Regions from separate parts of the Peribacillus sp. NPDC096448 genome, predicted to be linked through region 2. Evidence: riboswitches for the same ligand, from Rfam matches in the RefSeq annotation. Region 2 holds a riboswitch; each other region holds the start of a gene.
What was found. Region 2 has a riboswitch for glycine ahead of glyA (serine hydroxymethyltransferase). Riboswitches for the same ligand answer to the same signal wherever they lie in the genome.

Region 1: it holds a riboswitch for glycine, as region 2 does, so the genes downstream of both, gcvT (glycine cleavage system aminomethyltransferase GcvT) here and glyA (serine hydroxymethyltransferase) in region 2, are expected to answer to the same signal.
Region 3: it holds a riboswitch for glycine, as region 2 does, so the genes downstream of both, ACIQ0C_RS10695 (amino acid permease) here and glyA (serine hydroxymethyltransferase) in region 2, are expected to answer to the same signal.

Annotation. Positions count from the first base shown of each region.
Region 1 is NZ_JBIWEU010000001.1:437,962-443,955, reverse strand. It holds gene ACIQ0C_RS02225 (lipoate--protein ligase family protein) at 1-40, opposite strand, end outside; gene ACIQ0C_RS02220 (rhodanese-like domain-containing protein) at 243-626, shown strand; gene gcvPB (aminomethyl-transferring glycine dehydrogenase subunit GcvPB) at 766-2,223, opposite strand; gene gcvPA (aminomethyl-transferring glycine dehydrogenase subunit GcvPA) at 2,216-3,562, opposite strand; gene gcvT (glycine cleavage system aminomethyltransferase GcvT) at 3,580-4,686, opposite strand; glycine riboswitch at 4,825-4,908, opposite strand; glycine riboswitch at 4,912-4,999, opposite strand; gene ACIQ0C_RS02200 (DEAD/DEAH box helicase) at 5,375-5,994, shown strand, end outside.
Region 2 is NZ_JBIWEU010000014.1:67,934-73,927, reverse strand. It holds gene hxlB (6-phospho-3-hexuloisomerase) at 1-422, opposite strand, end outside; gene hxlA (3-hexulose-6-phosphate synthase) at 439-1,080, opposite strand; gene hxlR (transcriptional activator HxlR) at 1,599-1,964, opposite strand; partial or broken gene gnd (phosphogluconate dehydrogenase (NAD(+)-dependent, decarboxylating)) at 2,378-3,189, shown strand; gene ACIQ0C_RS21350 (hypothetical protein) at 3,764-3,967, shown strand; glycine riboswitch at 4,231-4,336, shown strand; glycine riboswitch at 4,339-4,459, shown strand; gene glyA (serine hydroxymethyltransferase) at 4,546-5,796, shown strand; gene ACIQ0C_RS21340 (serine dehydratase beta chain) at 5,812-5,994, shown strand, end outside.
Region 3 is NZ_JBIWEU010000005.1:89,941-95,934, forward strand. It holds gene ACIQ0C_RS10675 (GRP family sugar transporter) at 1-838, shown strand, start outside; gene ACIQ0C_RS10680 (glucose-1-dehydrogenase) at 857-1,642, shown strand; gene ACIQ0C_RS10685 (hypothetical protein) at 1,995-2,189, opposite strand; gene ACIQ0C_RS10690 (amino acid permease) at 2,244-3,632, opposite strand; glycine riboswitch at 4,136-4,214, shown strand; gene ACIQ0C_RS10695 (amino acid permease) at 4,421-5,764, shown strand.

The DNA.
Region 1 (5,994 bases), on a different contig from region 2:
AATACCCCGAATCTATAAAACCCCATTTTTCTTTAGTCATCTTTACCCCTCGTTTCAATAGACTGTTTTTCAATCCCCCACAAAAAACTCACATGTAGTAGTTTAACAGACTTTAACACTCTAAAAAAGAAAGTGCTATCAAGTCATGAAGAATTTTGATGAAAATTCTTTTTGATTATTGGGTAAAGCAATTATATAATAAAGATTGTCTGTATTCGTTAAGGTAGAAGGGAGTTTTATGTTTGGAAATATTATATACACTGCTCATCATCTTAGGAGTGGTTATTGCGTATTCACTTTTTAATTGGTACCGCCAGCGTAAAATCGTCAAAACACTAACACAGGACGAATTTATCGCTAACTACAGAAAAGTGCAGCTAATCGATGTGCGGGAACCGAATGATTTCGATAATGGTCATATCTTAGGCGCAAGAAACATCCCTATGACTCAAATGAAAACCCGCTTGGTCGAAATTAGGCCGGACAAGCCTGTATATTTGTACGCTCAAAGTGAAATCATCAGCGGCAGAGCAGCAGCCATGCTATACAAAAAAGGCTACAGGGAACTTTTTCACCTAAAGGGCGGTTTCAAAATGTGGACCGGGAAAATCAAAGCAAAGAAATAAGACCCCATCTCCGCATGGGCTCTTTTTAATTCAATAGCTCAAGTAAAAGAATGTTCCATGTTGTACTTTAATGAAATCTTACATAAACATGAAAAATCCCCGCCGGCAGGCAGGGATTTTTTTCGGTTAAGCTTCTAGTCTAGGCTTGATAACGTAAAATAGGTTTTCTTGCAGCAAGAGTTTCATCAAGCCGCTTTATAACGGTTGTATGCGGAGCTTCCTGAACGATTTCCGGGGTTTCTTCCGCTTCCTTGGCAATCTGGATCATCGCATCGATGAATGCATCCAACGTTTCTTTTGACTCGGTTTCAGTCGGTTCTATCATCATTCCTTCTTCCACGTTCAACGGGAAGTAAATGGTTGGAGGATGATACCCGAAATCCAGCAATCTTTTAGCTATATCGAGAGTCCTTACCCCCAATTTCTTTTGGCGGCGTCCGCTTAATACGAATTCGTGCTTACAATGACGATTATATGGTAAGTCAAAATAAGGTTCCAACCTGCGCATCATATAATTGGCATTGATGACCGCATTTTCGGTGACAGCTTTAAGGCCATCAGGACCCATTGAACGAATGTACGTATATGCCCTCACGTTTATCCCGAAATTACCATAATAAGGTTTTACCCTGCCAATGGATTGCGGACGATTATAATCAAGAACGAATTGCTCACCTTGTTTGACTACAAGAGGTTTAGGCAAGTAAGGGATCAAGTCCGACTTCACACCTACAGGACCAGAACCCGGGCCGCCGCCGCCATGAGGACCTGTGAATGTTTTATGGAGATTTAAGTGAACAACATCAAAGCCCATGTCACCCGGCCGTGCTTTTGATAGGACTGCATTCAGATTCGCTCCATCATAATAAAGCTTTCCACCTGCGTCATGGACAAGTTGTGCCATTTCCAAAATGTTTTCTTCAAACAATCCCAATGTATTGGGGTTCGTCAGCATCAAGGCCGCCGTATCCGGACCGACAACACGCTTTAAATCTTCAAGGTCTACTAATCCATTTTCATCGGACTTCACTGTAATCGTTTCAAGTCCGGCAACAGTGGCAGAGGCAGGATTTGTACCATGTGCCGAATCAGGTACAATCACTTTCGTCCGTTCTGTATCGCCATTCGCTTCGTGAAAAGCGCGAATCATCATCAATCCTGTCCATTCACCGTGAGCACCTGCTGCAGGCTGTAATGTCACTTGGTCCATTCCGGTGATTTCCGTTAAGTGTTCCTGCAAATCAAATAATAGTCCCAATGCTCCTTGTACAGTAGCGGGATCTTGATACGGATGGATATGGGCAAAACCGTTGAAGCGTGCCACATTTTCATTTATTTTCGGATTATATTTCATCGTGCACGAACCCAGCGGATAAAAACCCGAATCCACCCCATGATTCCGTTTGGAAAGTGCTGTATAGTGACGCATGATATCCAGTTCGGACACCTCAGGAAGCTCTGCCTCTTCTTCACGGATGTAGTCGGCAGGAAGAATTTCTTCGAGCGGAATAGTTGCAACATCCATTTCTGGCAGACTGTAACCGATTCGACCGGAAGTACTGATTTCAAAAATGAGTGATTGATCTTGATTATTCATGTTGATCCCCCAATTCCTGCGCAAGTGCATCAATTTCTTCTTTTGTTCTTAGTTCAGTTACCGCAACAAGCATATGGTCTTTCAATTCAGGATAAACCGTCCCTAAATCGAAGCCCCCAATCATCCCTTTTTCAAAAAGGGTTTTATTGATTTCTGAAAACGGAGCAGGCAGTTTAATGACAAATTCATTAAACGAAGGACCTTCGAATATCACTTCCACCCCTTTTGCCATAATTGCTTTTTTCGCGTAATGCGCTTTTTGGATATTTTGCACGGCCATTTCTTTGACACCCTTTTTCCCAAGTGCGGTCATTGCAACAGAAGCTGCCAAGGCATTCAAAGCTTGATTGGAACATATGTTGGATGTGGCTTTGTCACGGCGAATGTGCTGTTCACGAGCTTGAAGCGTCAGTACAAACCCCCGTTTTCCATTTTCATCCACAGTTTGACCTACGAGTCGGCCCGGAACTTTCCGAACAAGTTTATTAGTAACGGCAAAATATCCACAATGAGGTCCACCGAATGCCGCTGGAATGCCGAATGGCTGAGCATCCCCCGTTACGATATCCGCACCGAGTGCACCAGGGGATGTCAAAGCTCCCAATGCAAGCGGATTACTGGAAACGATAAACATTGACTTGACGCCATGAATGATTTCTTCCATTTCTTTCAATGGCTCGATCCGGCCAAAAAAGTTCGGATATTGCACGATCACTCCTGCAATGTCATCATTCGCCAATTCCCTTAAAGCAGCTAAATCCGTCACACCGTCTTTATAAGGAATTTCGATCACTTCCACGCGTTGCCCTTTCGCATAGGTCTTCACGACTTCTCTTGATTCAGGATGTACGGTTCCTGAAATGAGAATCTTCTTCCGCCGTGTCTGTCCTGAAGCAAGCATCGCTGCTTCAGCCAGCGCCGTCCCGCCGTCATACATGGAGGAGTTAGCCACATCCATGCCCGTCAATTCACAGATCATCGTTTGATATTCAAAGATTGCTTGAAGCTCGCCCTGTGAAATTTCAGGCTGATAGGGTGTATAAGCCGTATAAAACTCAGAACGGGAAAGAACATGATCGACGATGACCGGAGCGTAATGGTCATAGACACCCGCACCAAGGAAGGAAGCATAGTTTTTAAGGTCAGCATTCTTGGCAGCAAGCCTTGATAATTCTTTCATTAACGCAGGTTCAGATTTAGCAGGCTTGATATCGTATTCTCCTTGAAAACGAACGCTTTCAGGGATATCATTGAAAAGTTCTTCCGCAGTGGATACCCCTATCGCTTCCAGCATTTCTTGTTTATCTTGCTCTGTCATGGGTAAATAACGATGTTTCATCTAATGACCATTCCCCTCTATTTACGTGGTTTTTTATAAAAAGGTGTTTGTATTATAACGGCTTTCAAACGTTTGGAACGGATTTCCACTTCGACTTCCGCATCCAGCACCGAAAATTCCTTATCGATAAGTACCAATCCAACGTTTTTCTTCAATGTTGGTGATTGGGTACCGGTCGTGACCTCGCCAATGACTTTATCACCGCTGTAGACCTTATACCCATGACGTGGAATGCCACGGTCAATCATTTCAATTCCCACAAGTTTGCGGGGAGCTCCTTTCTCCTTTTGCTCAGCAAGTACGGCTTTCCCGAAAAAATCAGCTTCCTTATCCACTTTTACTGCAAAACCAATCCCGGCTTCTATCGGGGTGATGTCCGCTGAAAGCTCCTGCCCATATAGCGGCAGTTTCGCTTCAAAACGCAGAGTATCACGAGCACCTAAACCTATCGGCTGAACCCCCTCTTCCTTTCCGGCATCCATAATCGCCTTCCAAAGGGCAGGGCCATTTTTACTGTCGCTATATATCTCAAAACCATCTTCACCAGTGTATCCAGTACGGGATACCAGCGTGGAGATACCGTTAATCATGACATTTTCCTTGAACTTGAAAAATCCAATTTCGCTTAAGTCAGTATTTCCCGATAGTTTTTGTAATATCTTCTCTGCAGCTGGTCCTTGAAGTGCCAGCTGTGTATAGTCACTCGATACATTCGTAATTTGGACATCTTCCGCTAAATTAGCTTGCAGCCAATTGAAATCTTTTTCTGTATTCGCCGCATTGACCACGAGCAGATAGTCGTCCTCAGCCCTTTTATACACGATTAGATCATCAACCGTGCCTCCGTTTTCATAACACATGGCGGTATATTGGGCACCGCCCAGTTGAAGCTTTGAGATATCATTGGTCAGCATCTTCTGTAAAAAGGAAAGGCTTCCAGGACCCTTAACATCGACTTCCCCCATATGGGAAACATCGAATAACCCCGCTTTTGTTCGTACGGCTTCATGTTCGTCCTTTATACCCGAAAATTGGACAGGAAGTTCCCAGCCGCCAAAATCAATCGTTTTACCTCCGTATTCACGATAAACCTCAAATAGTGGTGTTCTTTTTAAATTGGTCAAAAAATGACCCCCTTCAGATTTTTTTAATTTAATTGGCTTCATTATCAAAAGCTTCTAGTCATTACGCATCAGATATAACCTGATTCATGATGTAAAAAAAGCACAAAAAAGGACAGAGAAAGCCCGTTTGAGCTTTTTCTCTGTCCTGAAACCTGAAAGTTTACCTATGTAATAGGTTTTCCCCTTTGGTGGCCGTCCCAAAACGGGCGGCGCTCTCCAGAGTTGCGTCCAATAAGAGTTCTTTTGCCTGAGAGATTCACTGCTAAGTTTGCTCCTTCGGCGCTACATCCGTAGTCTCTCCCCTTATCTTCACCCGCATATAAATGGTCTACCAATGAAAGGAAGCGAATAAGCCCCAAGCATCAGTTAAACCTTTGAGCATAAATGGAATGCATTCTCTGCCAATTCTCCTAAAAATTCAGAAACCGTTTGCTGATCTCCTTCAGTAATCTTGGATAAATTAGGAGCCTATAGCCCATACTAAGAAAACGCGAACTGCACAATCAATGTACAAACATTCTTTATAGCGTTTGGAAATTGGAATTTTCTAAATATACTTATATCCTACCCTAAGAAACTTATCTCTGCAATATCTTTTGAAGAGAAATATTTTTCTTACTTCACATATGAAATGTTCGGGTTTTGACCTTATATTAAGGAAATTATGATTTAAGAGGGAGTTATTTCTATGAAAATCAATATATCCTTCAATTCTGAATGGAATGACGAGTTTCTGCAAAAGATGGAAAATGACGGTCCATGGGGAAATTGGGAGCTTTATAAGTTGGCGGTTCAAATGGAGGAAAATCTTATCATCCCTGATTTTGAAGGTTTACAGGCGCCCAAGCACCTTCCGCAGTTAACCCCGCTTCCCCATCAATTGGAAGCGGCGAAGCAAGTGGTGGAAAAGATGAATGGAAAAGCCATTTTGGCTGATGAGGTAGGGCTAGGGAAAACAATTGAAGCAGGCTTGATCCTAAAAGAGTATATGATTAGGGGCCTTGTAAAAAAAGTATTGATCCTCGTTCCGGCTTCCCTTGTCTCACAATGGGCATTTGAATTGAATACCAAGTTTCATATTCCGGCAGTCGTTCAGAGAAAAAGTTATGTCTGGGACTCCTGTGATGTGGTCATTTCATCCATTGATACGGCGAAACGCGCTCCACATCGAGATATCATCTTCACTCAGGAATATGACTTCATCATTATTGATGAAGCTCATAAACTTAAAAATAATAAGACGAAGAACTATGAATTCGTCCAAAATCTGAAAAAGAAATTTTGTTTACTCCTGACAGCCACACCAAT
Region 2 (5,994 bases):
TAGTCACTGTCTGCACCAGCCTTAGGTTTGGCAGGTATTTTAATAGCTAAATCGCTTAATTTTCCAATGGTTGAATCAGGGGAAATCGTGACAACTGCAACAGATGCTTCTAAACCTTTAGCCTTCTCCGCCATTGACACTAAACTTTTTGTCTCTCCTGAACCAGAAGCGATAATTAAAATATCATCTTTTTCTAAACCAGGGGTAACCGTTTCTCCTACTACAAAGGCATCTAACCCCATGTGCATCATGCGCATAACAAAAGATTTGGCCATAAACCCAGAACGACCTGCACCAGCCACAAAGATTTTCTTGGATTTAAGTATGTGATCCACCAATTTTTCAGCTTCATCTTCAGATATTAATTCGATAGTCCGATTTAATTCGTTTTCAATTTCAGCTAAGTATTGAGTAGTCTTCATAATTCACATACCTTTCTTAAGCATAAGTCGCTTGTTTAATTAATTCTTGCATTTTCGCAGCTACTGCTTTTTTATTATCTTGTCCAGTAATACCACCGCCTACAATGACAAGATCAGGCTGTGCTTCAATGACTTCTGGCAATGTATCTAATTTAATTCCGCCTGCTACCGCAGTTTTCGCATTCTTTACAACGCGTTTGATTGTTTGAAGCTGTTCAAATGAGTTTTCTCCTTTAGCCTGAAGATCGTACCCTGTATGCACACAAATGTAATCAACTCCCAGTGCATCGATTTCGTACGCACGTTTTTCGATATCTTTTACATTGATCATATCAACAAGAATCTGTGTTCCTTGTTTTTTAGCTTCTTCCACTGCACCCTTGATTGTTGCATCATCCGTCGCACCAAGAACTGTGATGATAGAAGCACCAGCTTCAGATGCTTTCATAACTTCATATCCTCCAGCATCCATAATTTTCAGGTCAGCCAATACGGTTAAATTAGGAAATGCTGCACTAACTTCTTTTACTGCTCTAAGACCTTCATTAATGACAACAGGAGTTCCAATTTCTACTACATCGATAAATTGCTCTACTTCTCTCACTACTTCTATTGCCTGTGGGATGTTTACAAGGTCTAATGCTAATTGAAGTTTCATAAATACTTCACTCCTTAAATAATTTTTGTTTGATACTACATTTATTGTATTCTGTAATTATTTAAATGAGAAGTACCCACTTTTATATCATATAGTGTTTAAAAGTATACTATGTGTAAAGTGAAGAAAGGAAGCAAAAGGGAATATACCTAGAGTTGCTTATTGAAAAATTCGTTGAAGGATTGTGTTTCAAGCACTATTATGTAGAAGTTGTTAAAGGGAAAATGCGATTCAAAAAGATAAGCGTGATACTTATTCTTACCGGCAATTAAATTGACAGTAAAGTGAGCTTAAAGCAACTGATCTAATTCAGTTCGAATCATACTGTCCGGTGATATGGGTTAAAAGGCTAAAAAACCACATGGGAAACCTTTATAAAGGTTTCTCCATGTGGTTTTTGTGTACAAATTATCTAATTAACGTTATTTTCCTTAATATGTCCACAACAAAGATAGCGCTTTCAAAAAGGAGGCAAAAAGGATTATTTTCTAATCCTTCATGAGGGAAGCTTTTTTCTACTAGAGGGACTCTTCTTTTCTATCTGCTTGGTTATTCAAGACAGTCTCCATATACTCACTGCCCCAGTCATACATGGATTCAAGAATTGGCATCAAACTTTCTCCTCTTTTGGTCAGAGAATATTCAACTTTTGGTGGAACAACAGGGTAGACTTCACGGTGGACGATGAGGTCTCCTTCCAGCTCTCGCAATTGACTAGCGAGCATTCTCTGCGTAATTTCAGGAATCAGAGATTTTAGTTCACCAAATCGCTTGGTTCCTTCTTTCCCTAGATGCCACATAATAAGCATTTTCCATTTACCGCCAATAATAGAAAGTGTCAATTCTTTTTCGCAGTAAAACGTCTTGTCACGCAGATGTCCCATTTATTTTCCCCCCAGGTCATAAAATAATAGTGTACTTTATAATACTATATAATAAAAAAGTGCGTACTTACAATTAAAAAATATAGATATTATACTTTTATATACCTAGAGGATTATCACCACAAGAACTATTACTTGGTACATCTATTAGAATCTTACTACACCACAATTTTACAATCAAGGAAGAATACAGGGGGGATTAAATGACTTTTCTACGTAATAAATTTTTAGACAGGAATGCGTTTAAATATCCTAAAATGACGGAAATGCATACTGTGACCCTTATTTAAAGCAACAGGGGCTTTAGATAATAAGGTGAATTTTTATACTAATTAAATCTAACGAAGTTACCAATATGTAAAAGGAAAGATGCACAATTAGAAGTACTCTATTCTAAAAAGGAGGCCATCACGATGAAAGTTGGATTAATCGGTTTAGGAAAAATGGGATTAAACTTAGGTCAAAACCTAATTGGAGAAAGCCACGACGTTGTGGCCTATGATTTAGATTCCGGTGCTATAGAAGAAATGGAAAGTTACGGAGCTAAGGGAACAACTAATATAGTAGAACTCATTAAATCATTAGAGCAACCCCGAATTATTTGGCTTATGGTTCCTCCTGATTCAGTTGATGTAGTAATTAGTGAAGTGACACCGTTTCTAAATATTGGCGATATTTTAATTCAATCTGGAAATTCCTACTATAAGGATACCATTCGCCGGTACAATAGGCTAAAGAGATATGGTGTGAACTTTATGGATGTCGTGTCCTCTGAAGGAAAGGAAGGTGCTCGAAAAGGTGCTTGTTTCAAGATTGGAGGAGACCTTGAAGCTTGGCGCATAGTAGAGCCCATTTTCAGAGATATATCTGTAGAAAATGGATATTTATATGCAGGAAAAGCAGGGAGTGGTCACTTCTTGAAAATGACCAACAATGGGATTGATAACGAAATGGATGACATTGGGGAAGGATTGGAATTATTAGAAAAAAGGGAACTTGAGTATAACTCTGAGAATGTAGCAAGAGTATGGAAAAAGCGGTTCGGTTATTCGTCCAGGGCCTATGGATTTAACGGGAAGAGCATTTTCTAAAGATGAAAAATTAGAAAAAACTAAAAAGAGTAGATATGGAATTCTTCTTGAGAAGGAAAATGGACGGCACTGTTTTTGATTTACAAACAGCCACTCCCGTCATCGCCATTTCATTGATGAGCCATCGTTCATTAGTAAAACATTTAATGTTCATTTCCATCAGATCTAAAATGCAAATAAAAGATGAAAAATTTTTCAAACAAAAGGAGGAAAATAAAATGGAAAGAAACAATACAGTTATTTTAAATGAAGTGATAGTAGGGCTATATAGCAATAAAGAATTAGATCTAATGTTAAATAAATTATCAAATTATTACCAAGTTGCTATAGCTGATTTTACTGTAAATAAAGTGAATCCAAATAGCTATAAAGAAATGATTACTTGATTGATAGTAGACTTATAGTCCATTGCATGAATACTTAAATTGGTGAACTGAGAGTCATATTAAACAAATAAAAGATGGGGTTTTACTTTACCTACCCAAACGATTACTTATCTCTGTCGGACAGGGAATGGAAAATCCCATTCCCTGTCCGGTGCTGATTCATACCCTCCCTATTTAAAATCAAGATTTAAACAGGGTATTGAAAAAAAGGCATTTAAATCAAGGAGATGGAAAATAATTACCTTACTATTAATACAGGGAAGTGGAGGTGGTGACATAGTCGTAGATAGTAAAACTGTAAGGTAAAGGAGAAGAATTCAAAATGAGTATGGAAAAGAAAATCAATCTAAAGAAGCCAAAGAAGTGGTGGGTATGGGTTCTAGCAATTATCGTTATAGCTAATATATCAAGTGGTTGGGACAAAGAGGAAGTTGCTAAGCAATCTTTATTGCTTCAAGGATTCTCGCAAATCTCGCACTACCTTAATTTTTTCTTTTTCCAAACATCCATTGTGTTAAAAATTTAGACATGATGTCCTTTCCATCTTTCGCTTTTCTTAGCAACCGTTCAAAAGTGGAGCGGTTCCTAGATACAGAAACTTGTTGGGATTCAGAAAAGCAGTTAACAATTTTGATATTGCATAACGAATAACTTCTTATTTTATGAACTGTCAGAAAGATCTATACCGTCCATATTTAAATTTCTGAAAATAAAGTTTTTTCAGATAATTATTGAAATTTTCATTTAAACCCGTTAACATGCAATTATAATGGAAATTTATATAAGCGGATGATAATTGTGGGAGAGACCGAAGAAATCGATTCGGCACCGAAGGAGCAATTCCCAAAAAAACCTTGGGATAGAAACTCTCAGGTAAAAAGACTACAATTGGACGCACCTCTGGAGAGAGCTGAAAAGCCACCAAAGGGGAATCCTTTTGATGAAAGAATATACAAGACAGATTGTTTTGTAATATGTTTCATACCGAAGGTAATCTCTCAGGTAAAAAGGACAGAGGAAAGGTGGGATATTTATCCTGCCTTTCCTCTGTCCTTTTTTGTGAGGAAAGGGAGCTTGGAAGAAAATCGAGGAGGATATTTGAATATGAGTCTACAAAACTATGATTCAGAGATTTATAATGCCATGGAGAATGAAAGGGAAAGACAACATAATACGTTAGAATTAATCGCATCAGAAAACTTCGTAAGTAAAGAAGTGATGGAAGCTATGGGGTCTGTCCTCACTAATAAGTATGCAGAAGGATATCCGGGGAAGCGTTACTATGGAGGCTGTGAATATGTAGATGTGGTGGAACAAACAGCGATTGAACGCCTAACCAAGCTGTTTGGTGCTAAGTATGCAAATGTACAACCACACTCAGGTGCACAAGCAAATCTAGCTGTTTTTTATGCGCTGCTTCAGCCGGGCGATAAAGTGATGGGGATGAACCTTTCGCATGGAGGACACTTAACTCATGGTAGTCCCGTCAGCATCTCGGGGAAATGGTTTGATATTGTGTCTTATGGGGTGAGAGAAGATACTCACTTGATAGACTATGATGATCTTGAAGCAATCGCGAAAAAAGAAAAACCAAAATTGATTATTGCGGGGACAAGTGCTTTCCCAAGAACAATTGATTTTGCACGTTTTAAAGAAATCGCCGATCAAGTTGGAGCAAAACTGATGGTGGATATGGCTCATATTGCAGGGCTCGTGGCAGCAGGTTTTCATCCATCGCCCATCCCATATGCGGATGTGGTGACAAGCACAACGCACAAAACTTTACGCGGTCCACGTGGCGGCATCATTTTAACAAATGATGAAGACATGATAAAGAAAATAAATAAAGCTATATTCCCAGGGATTCAAGGAGGGCCACTCATGCACATTATTGCGGCAAAGGCGGTTTCCTTTAAAGAAGCATTGCAACCCAGCTTTAAGATCTATGCCAAACAAATCATTGAAAACGCAGCAACACTTGGCGAAACATTAAAGAAAGCAGGCGCAATTCTTGTTTCAGGTGGAACGGACAACCATATCGTCCTTTTAGACGTTCGCCAATGGAATTTAACCGGAAAAGAAGCAGAACGATTACTAGAAGAGGCGGGAATAACAGTTAACAAAAACACGATTCCCTATGATACTGAAAGCCCATTTGTCACAAGTGGCATTCGAATGGGAACAGCGGCTTTAACGACACGTGGTATGAAGCAGGAAGAAATGGTTAAAATCGGAGAAGTGATTGCGGCTGTTTTAAAGAGCAATGGAGATACAGCTGTTCTAGAAAAAGTAAAAGAAACAACAAAAGAGATTTGTAAAGGATATCCATTGTTTCAACAGCCTATAACGGTCTAAGAAGGGAGAAACAACATGGAATTCCAAAGTTGTTTTGACATTATCGGCCCTATCATGGTAGGGCCATCTAGTTCTCATACTGCTGGTGTTGTATCAATGGGGAAGTTCATTCATGAACTATTAGGTGGTTGTCCGGAAGAGGCGAACATTATTTTCTACGATTCATTTGCTGAAACGTACCAAGGTCACGGAACAGAT
Region 3 (5,994 bases), on a different contig from region 2:
CTTTGCGCTCCTGCCTGCATTGACATGGGGCAGCTTAGTGCTTGTTTCCGAAAAACTCGGAGGCAACTCCTATAATCAAACACTTGGCATTACAATCGGTTCATTACTGTTCGCCATCATGATGTCTTTCATCAATCAGCCGGAATGGAGCGGTACAGTGTGGATTGTCGGCATCATTTCCGGGATAGGCTGGGCATTCGGGCAGTTATTTCAATTCAATAGCGTGAAGGAAATCGGGGTATCAAAAACCGTTCCAATCTCAACAGGCCTGCAAATTCTAGGGAATACATTTTTTGCGGTTATCATTTTCAGGGAATGGAATGACAAGATGACAATCACCATCGGCATTGTTGCAATAATCTGTTTGATTACAGGTGTCTTGCTGACTAGCTACGGTGATGGTGATAACAAAAAAGAAGGAAGCATGAAAAAAGGGGTTTTTTACCTTGCCATTTCTACGATGGGTTATGTTACATATGTCATCGTCGTTAGATGGAATGAAGTTGACGGATGGTCGGCGATCCTGCCGCAAGCAATTGGCATGTTCCTGGCTGCCTTGCTCCTTTCAATCAAACATAAACCGTTTAATAAGTATGCCGGACGAAATATTCTAACCGGAATGATGTGGGCAGTCGGAAATATCGGTCTCTTGCTCGCTAATCCAAAAGTTGGCGTTGCCATCGCATTCTCATTTTCCCAAATGGGAATCGTCATTTCCACTTTAGGCGGCATCTTTCTTTTAGGAGAGAAAAAATCCAAAAAGCAAATGGCCTTCGTCATCATCGGGTGTGTACTCGTAATTGCTGGCGGAATCATGATCGGCTTCACAAAAGAATAGTTAAAGGAGAGATGAATGATGTATGACGATTTAGAGAAAAAAGTGGTCGTGATCACTGGGGCGGCAAAAGGGTTAGGAAAAGCCATGGCCGAAAGGTTCGGTAAAGAAAAAGCACATGTCGTATTAAATTATCACACTGAAAATGGCGACCATAAGGAAATCATCAAAACGATTGAAGCTGCAGGTGGGAAAGCCGCAGCCATTCAAGGTGACGTTTCTAAAGAAGCGGATGTGAAGAAATTGCTTTCTTTCGCTGTGGACACCTTTGGTACAATCGACATCATGATCAACAATGCTGGTATTGAAAATGAAGTGCCCAGCGAAAAATTGACTCTTGAAGATTGGCAGAAAGTCATCGATGTAAATCTAACGGGGATGTTCCTGGCAAGCAGGGAAGCAATCAATTATATGCTCGATCATGGTATCAAGGGCAATATCATTAACATGTCTTCCGTCCATGACCGGATACCTTGGCCTCATTTTGTCCACTATGCAGCAAGTAAGGGCGGAGTGAAGATGATGACAGAAACCCTTGCACTTGAATATGCTCCTAAAGGGATTCGCATTAATAATATTTCACCTGGGGCAATCGACACACCCATCAATGCCGAAAAATTCAATGACCCAAAAGCCAAACAAGAAGTCATCGACCTGATACCGATGGGATACATCGGAAAACCGGAACAAATTGCCGCTTGTGCCGCTTGGCTAGCTTCCGCCGAATCGAGCTACGTAACGGGAATGACCTTATACGCTGATGGCGGAATGACCAAATATCCAGGATTCCAAGCAGGAAAAGGCTGAACTTAACTTATGAAAAGAATGTTGTACACAACTTAGAATTTTATTCTCGGCGAATAAATATTGTTAAAAAATAATACTTACTATACTTGCGTTCTTTACTTGGATTGGTGTCCCATTTGGCTCGATTTCTGCATTGGAACCAACAAATCCTAAGCTATATCGCGGACTTGATGTCAGTGGAAAATCGTCTGGAATAGACGCTGTTTATATTCGTTCATGTGGAGCGCATCATTTGGTGTTACGGTACGCCCGGTAATTTGTATAAAAACTTCCTTGTGTAAAGATGAAAAAATCTGGCAGGAATTCTCACTCCATAGGCTTTTTGATTCATTCCCCCTACTGGTCTCCCTTGTTATGGGGTCAAATTAGCTTTACTCGTGAATTCCACGGCTTTACTCGTGAGTTTTGCCGATTTACTCGTGAATTCAACTACTTTACTCGTGAATTCAACTACTTTACTCGTGAATTTCGCTGATTTACTCGTGAATTCAACTACTTTACTCGTGAATTTCGCTGATTTACTCGTGAATTCTAACAATTGATCCACAAAGACAACAAAAGCCCTTCTCGAATTAAGAGAAGGGCTTTCTAATAGAATTTTTCATCCTGAAATTTCATCATCGGATTTAACATCCAACGGTGTTCGTTTATCCATTTTCAGCATGTAATAACTTGCCACGACCAAGGCTAGGAAAACGATCCCGACAACCAAGGAAATCCGGGTACTCGGATTGATCCACATACCCACCAGCACCATCAGTAAAAAGGCTATTGTCGCATAGTTACTGTAAGGGGCCAACGGCATTCTGAAAGGATGCTTCTCCATTTCAGCGGCATTTACCTTTCTGAATTTAAGCTCACTGATAAGTAAGACAAACCATGGAATCATCCCGGGCAATACACTCGCACTATACACATAAAGGAATAATTGCGGCGGTGCAAGGTAATTCAGGATAACCCCGATGCCCAATCCTAATAGTACAGCGATCGTGCAATATGCCGGCACTCCATTTTTGGATACTTTAGCAAAGACTTTCGGAGCTTGGCCATTCAATGCCAGTGTGTAAAGCATACGTCCTGCACTGAAAATCCCACTGTTGCATCCGGACATTGCCGCAGTGATTACGACAAAATTGATGATTCCTGCCGCCGCAGTGATACCGATTTTGGCAAAGGTTGAAACGAATGGGCTGCCTAAGTCATCCAGTTGATCCCAAGGGAAGACTGTCACGATTACGAATATGGCACCAATATAGAAAATCAATATACGCCATATGATTGATTGAATCGCTTTTGTTACGGTCTTCGTTGGGTCTTTCGCTTCACCGGCCGTGATGCCGATAAGCTCAACGCCTTGATAGGAAGCCACGACAAGTGAAAGCGCAAAGAAGAATCCTGTCCAGCCTCCCGTAAAGAAGCCGCCATTTGCCCATAGATTCGATAATCCAATCGCATCCCCGCCATTGCCTATCCCAAAGAAGATAAGGCCCAGGCCGGCAACGATCATCAATATAATCGTTATGATTTTTATAAGCGCAAACCAGAATTCAAATTCCCCGAATGATTTTACGGAAATGAGGTTGGCCGCCCCCAAGATGATCATGGCTACCACACCTGGTATCCAAGCAGGTAACTCCGGGAACCAATATTGCATATACAACCCAACCGCGATGATTTCGGACATTCCGACGATTACCCATTGAAACCAATTGCTCCAAGCAGTCATATAACCTGCCAAAGGATGTATATAGCTGCTCGCAAAGGTTGCAAAAGAACCTGTAGTCGGTTCTAAATATAACATCTCACCCATGGAACGCATGATGAAAAATATAAAAATACCTGCGATGGCATAAGCAAGCATTACAGAGGGCCCGGTCCATTTGATCGTGCTCGCAGATCCCATGAATAACCCGACTCCGATGGTTCCGCCCAAAGCTATCATTTGAATATGTCGTGATTCCAGCCCTCTCTTTAATTCCTTGTTCGACATGATTAACTCCCCCAGATGCAATATCGGTAATGTTTTACTATCCTTACCACGAACGACTCTCTATTAATTATTGCAGTTAGAAATGCTTTATCCTAATCAATATTACATAACACTTCAATTACGTTTTCTTATCTTATAATAGTAAATATTCTGTAAAAATACAATTGTATTTTTGAAATAAACAGTTACCAATAATATCTTGTCGATTTTCCCAGTCTAAAAATATCATTTTAAAAAAATGATGTTCAGTATTTTATTATAGTGATCGTTCAAAAAGATCACTTCTGCTTAAACCTTAAGTTAAATACAACCCACTATAAACTGCAGATAAGGCCAGTTTCACTTCAAAAAAACTTGTTGACCTACCGAAAAATAGATGATAGAATTCCAATATTATTTTATAAGTATAATGAATGCTCCAGCAGTGATAGATTTTCACTGACTGACATTTCTTCACAACCGCATACAAGCAAGCGATGAATGCTATGGATGACACTATAGCAGGAGCAGCTTCTGGAGAGACTGTACAAGATACAGCGCCGAAGGATTCACAATCTCAGGCAAAAGGACAGAAGAGTAACGAATGATAAAATTGTTATTCTGAGCCCTTTAAGAGATTGGTATTATCCAATCTCTTTTTTTATTGTCCATTTTGTGATTGGACTAAAAACACCAACTTTAAAACCAATGGGAAAGGCCAGCTGGGCGAAATAATCACGTCCCTCTCTCCAAGACCATGCAGGTAAAAACATTCACTACCAAGACTATAAAAGACGGGGGCGTACGAATTGGCTAAACAAGAATTGAAAAGAGATTTAAAAAATCGACATGTACAACTGATTGCAATAGGAGGAACCATTGGCACCGGGTTATTTTTAGGTTCAGGAAAAGCTATACAATTGGCGGGACCTTCCATATTATTCTCTTATCTGATAATAGGGATTGCCTTGTTTTTTGTGATGAGGGCCCTGGGGGAATTGCTCTTATCCAATGCAGGGTATGTATCATTCACTGAATTCGCAACTGAATATGTCGGTCCATGGGCCGGCTTCGTGACAGGTTGGACATATTGGTTCTGTTGGATCATGACCGCAATGGCCGATATCATAGCTGTCGGTGTCTATATACAATATTGGTTTGATGTCCCTCAATGGATTCCGGCTCTAATATGCCTGGTCATTCTGTTAGGATTGAACCTATTGACCGTTAAGATATTTGGCGAATTGGAATTCTGGTTTGCCATCATTAAAGTAATCACGATCATCGCCTTGATCATCGTAGGAATCTTTCTTTTGATCATCGGCTTCAATACCAATACCGGAACGGTTTCCCTAACGAACCTATGGAATCATGGTGGCATGTTCCCCAATGGCATTTCCGGATTCCTACTATCTTTACAGTTGGTCGTCTTCTCATTTGTCGGTGTCGAATTGGTCGGGGTTTCTGCAGCAGAAACGGCGAACCCGAGAAAGAACATTCCATCTGCCATCAATAAAATCCCTGTCCGGATTTTACTTTTCTATGTTGGTGCCATATTCGTCATTCTCTGCGTCAACCCATGGACACAATTGAATGCCACGAGCAGTCCATTTGTAGAGGTCTTTGCGTTAATTGGCATTCCCGTCGCTGCAGGGATCATCAACTTCGTCGTTTTGACATCCGCTGCTTCTGCATGCAACAGCGGTTTATTTTCAACAAGCCGAATACTCTATACGTTAAGCAGGAATGGAGAAGCCCCTGCTAAACTGGAAAAATTAAATAAACAGGCTGTTCCGAGCAATGCCTTATTAACATCCACAATCGTTGTATCAATAGGGGCATTATTAAGCAAGCTGATACCTGAACAGGCATTTACTGTCGTGACTACCATCAGTGCCATCTGTTTCATATGGGTATGGAGCATTATCTTGATCTCCCATATCAAATATTCGAAAACAAGGCCTGACCTAAGAGCCGAATCGACTTTCAAGGCTCCTTTTACACCTTTTGTCAATTACGCCATTTTAGGATTATTCCTGTTCATCCTTATTGTTATGCTATTCGCTGAAGCTACACGACTATCACTGCTCTTGACCCCAATCTGGTTCATCCTCTTGGTGATACTATATAACTATCGGAAAAAAGATAGCTAAAGGAAATAAAGCCTTGAACTCAATATGAATTCAAGGCTTTATCTGTCTTATGAACACATTTGGATTCGGCTGTCTGCGAACTGTTGCTAAAATATATCAGGCAACTGCATTAAATTTTATATCAAAATAGTGTAAGCTAATATATATCATCGGACCTTTTCCGCCATGTATGAATTTTTCATCCCGGTTTGGTTCACCCATCCATCAGTGGCATTGAAGAATAAACCCCC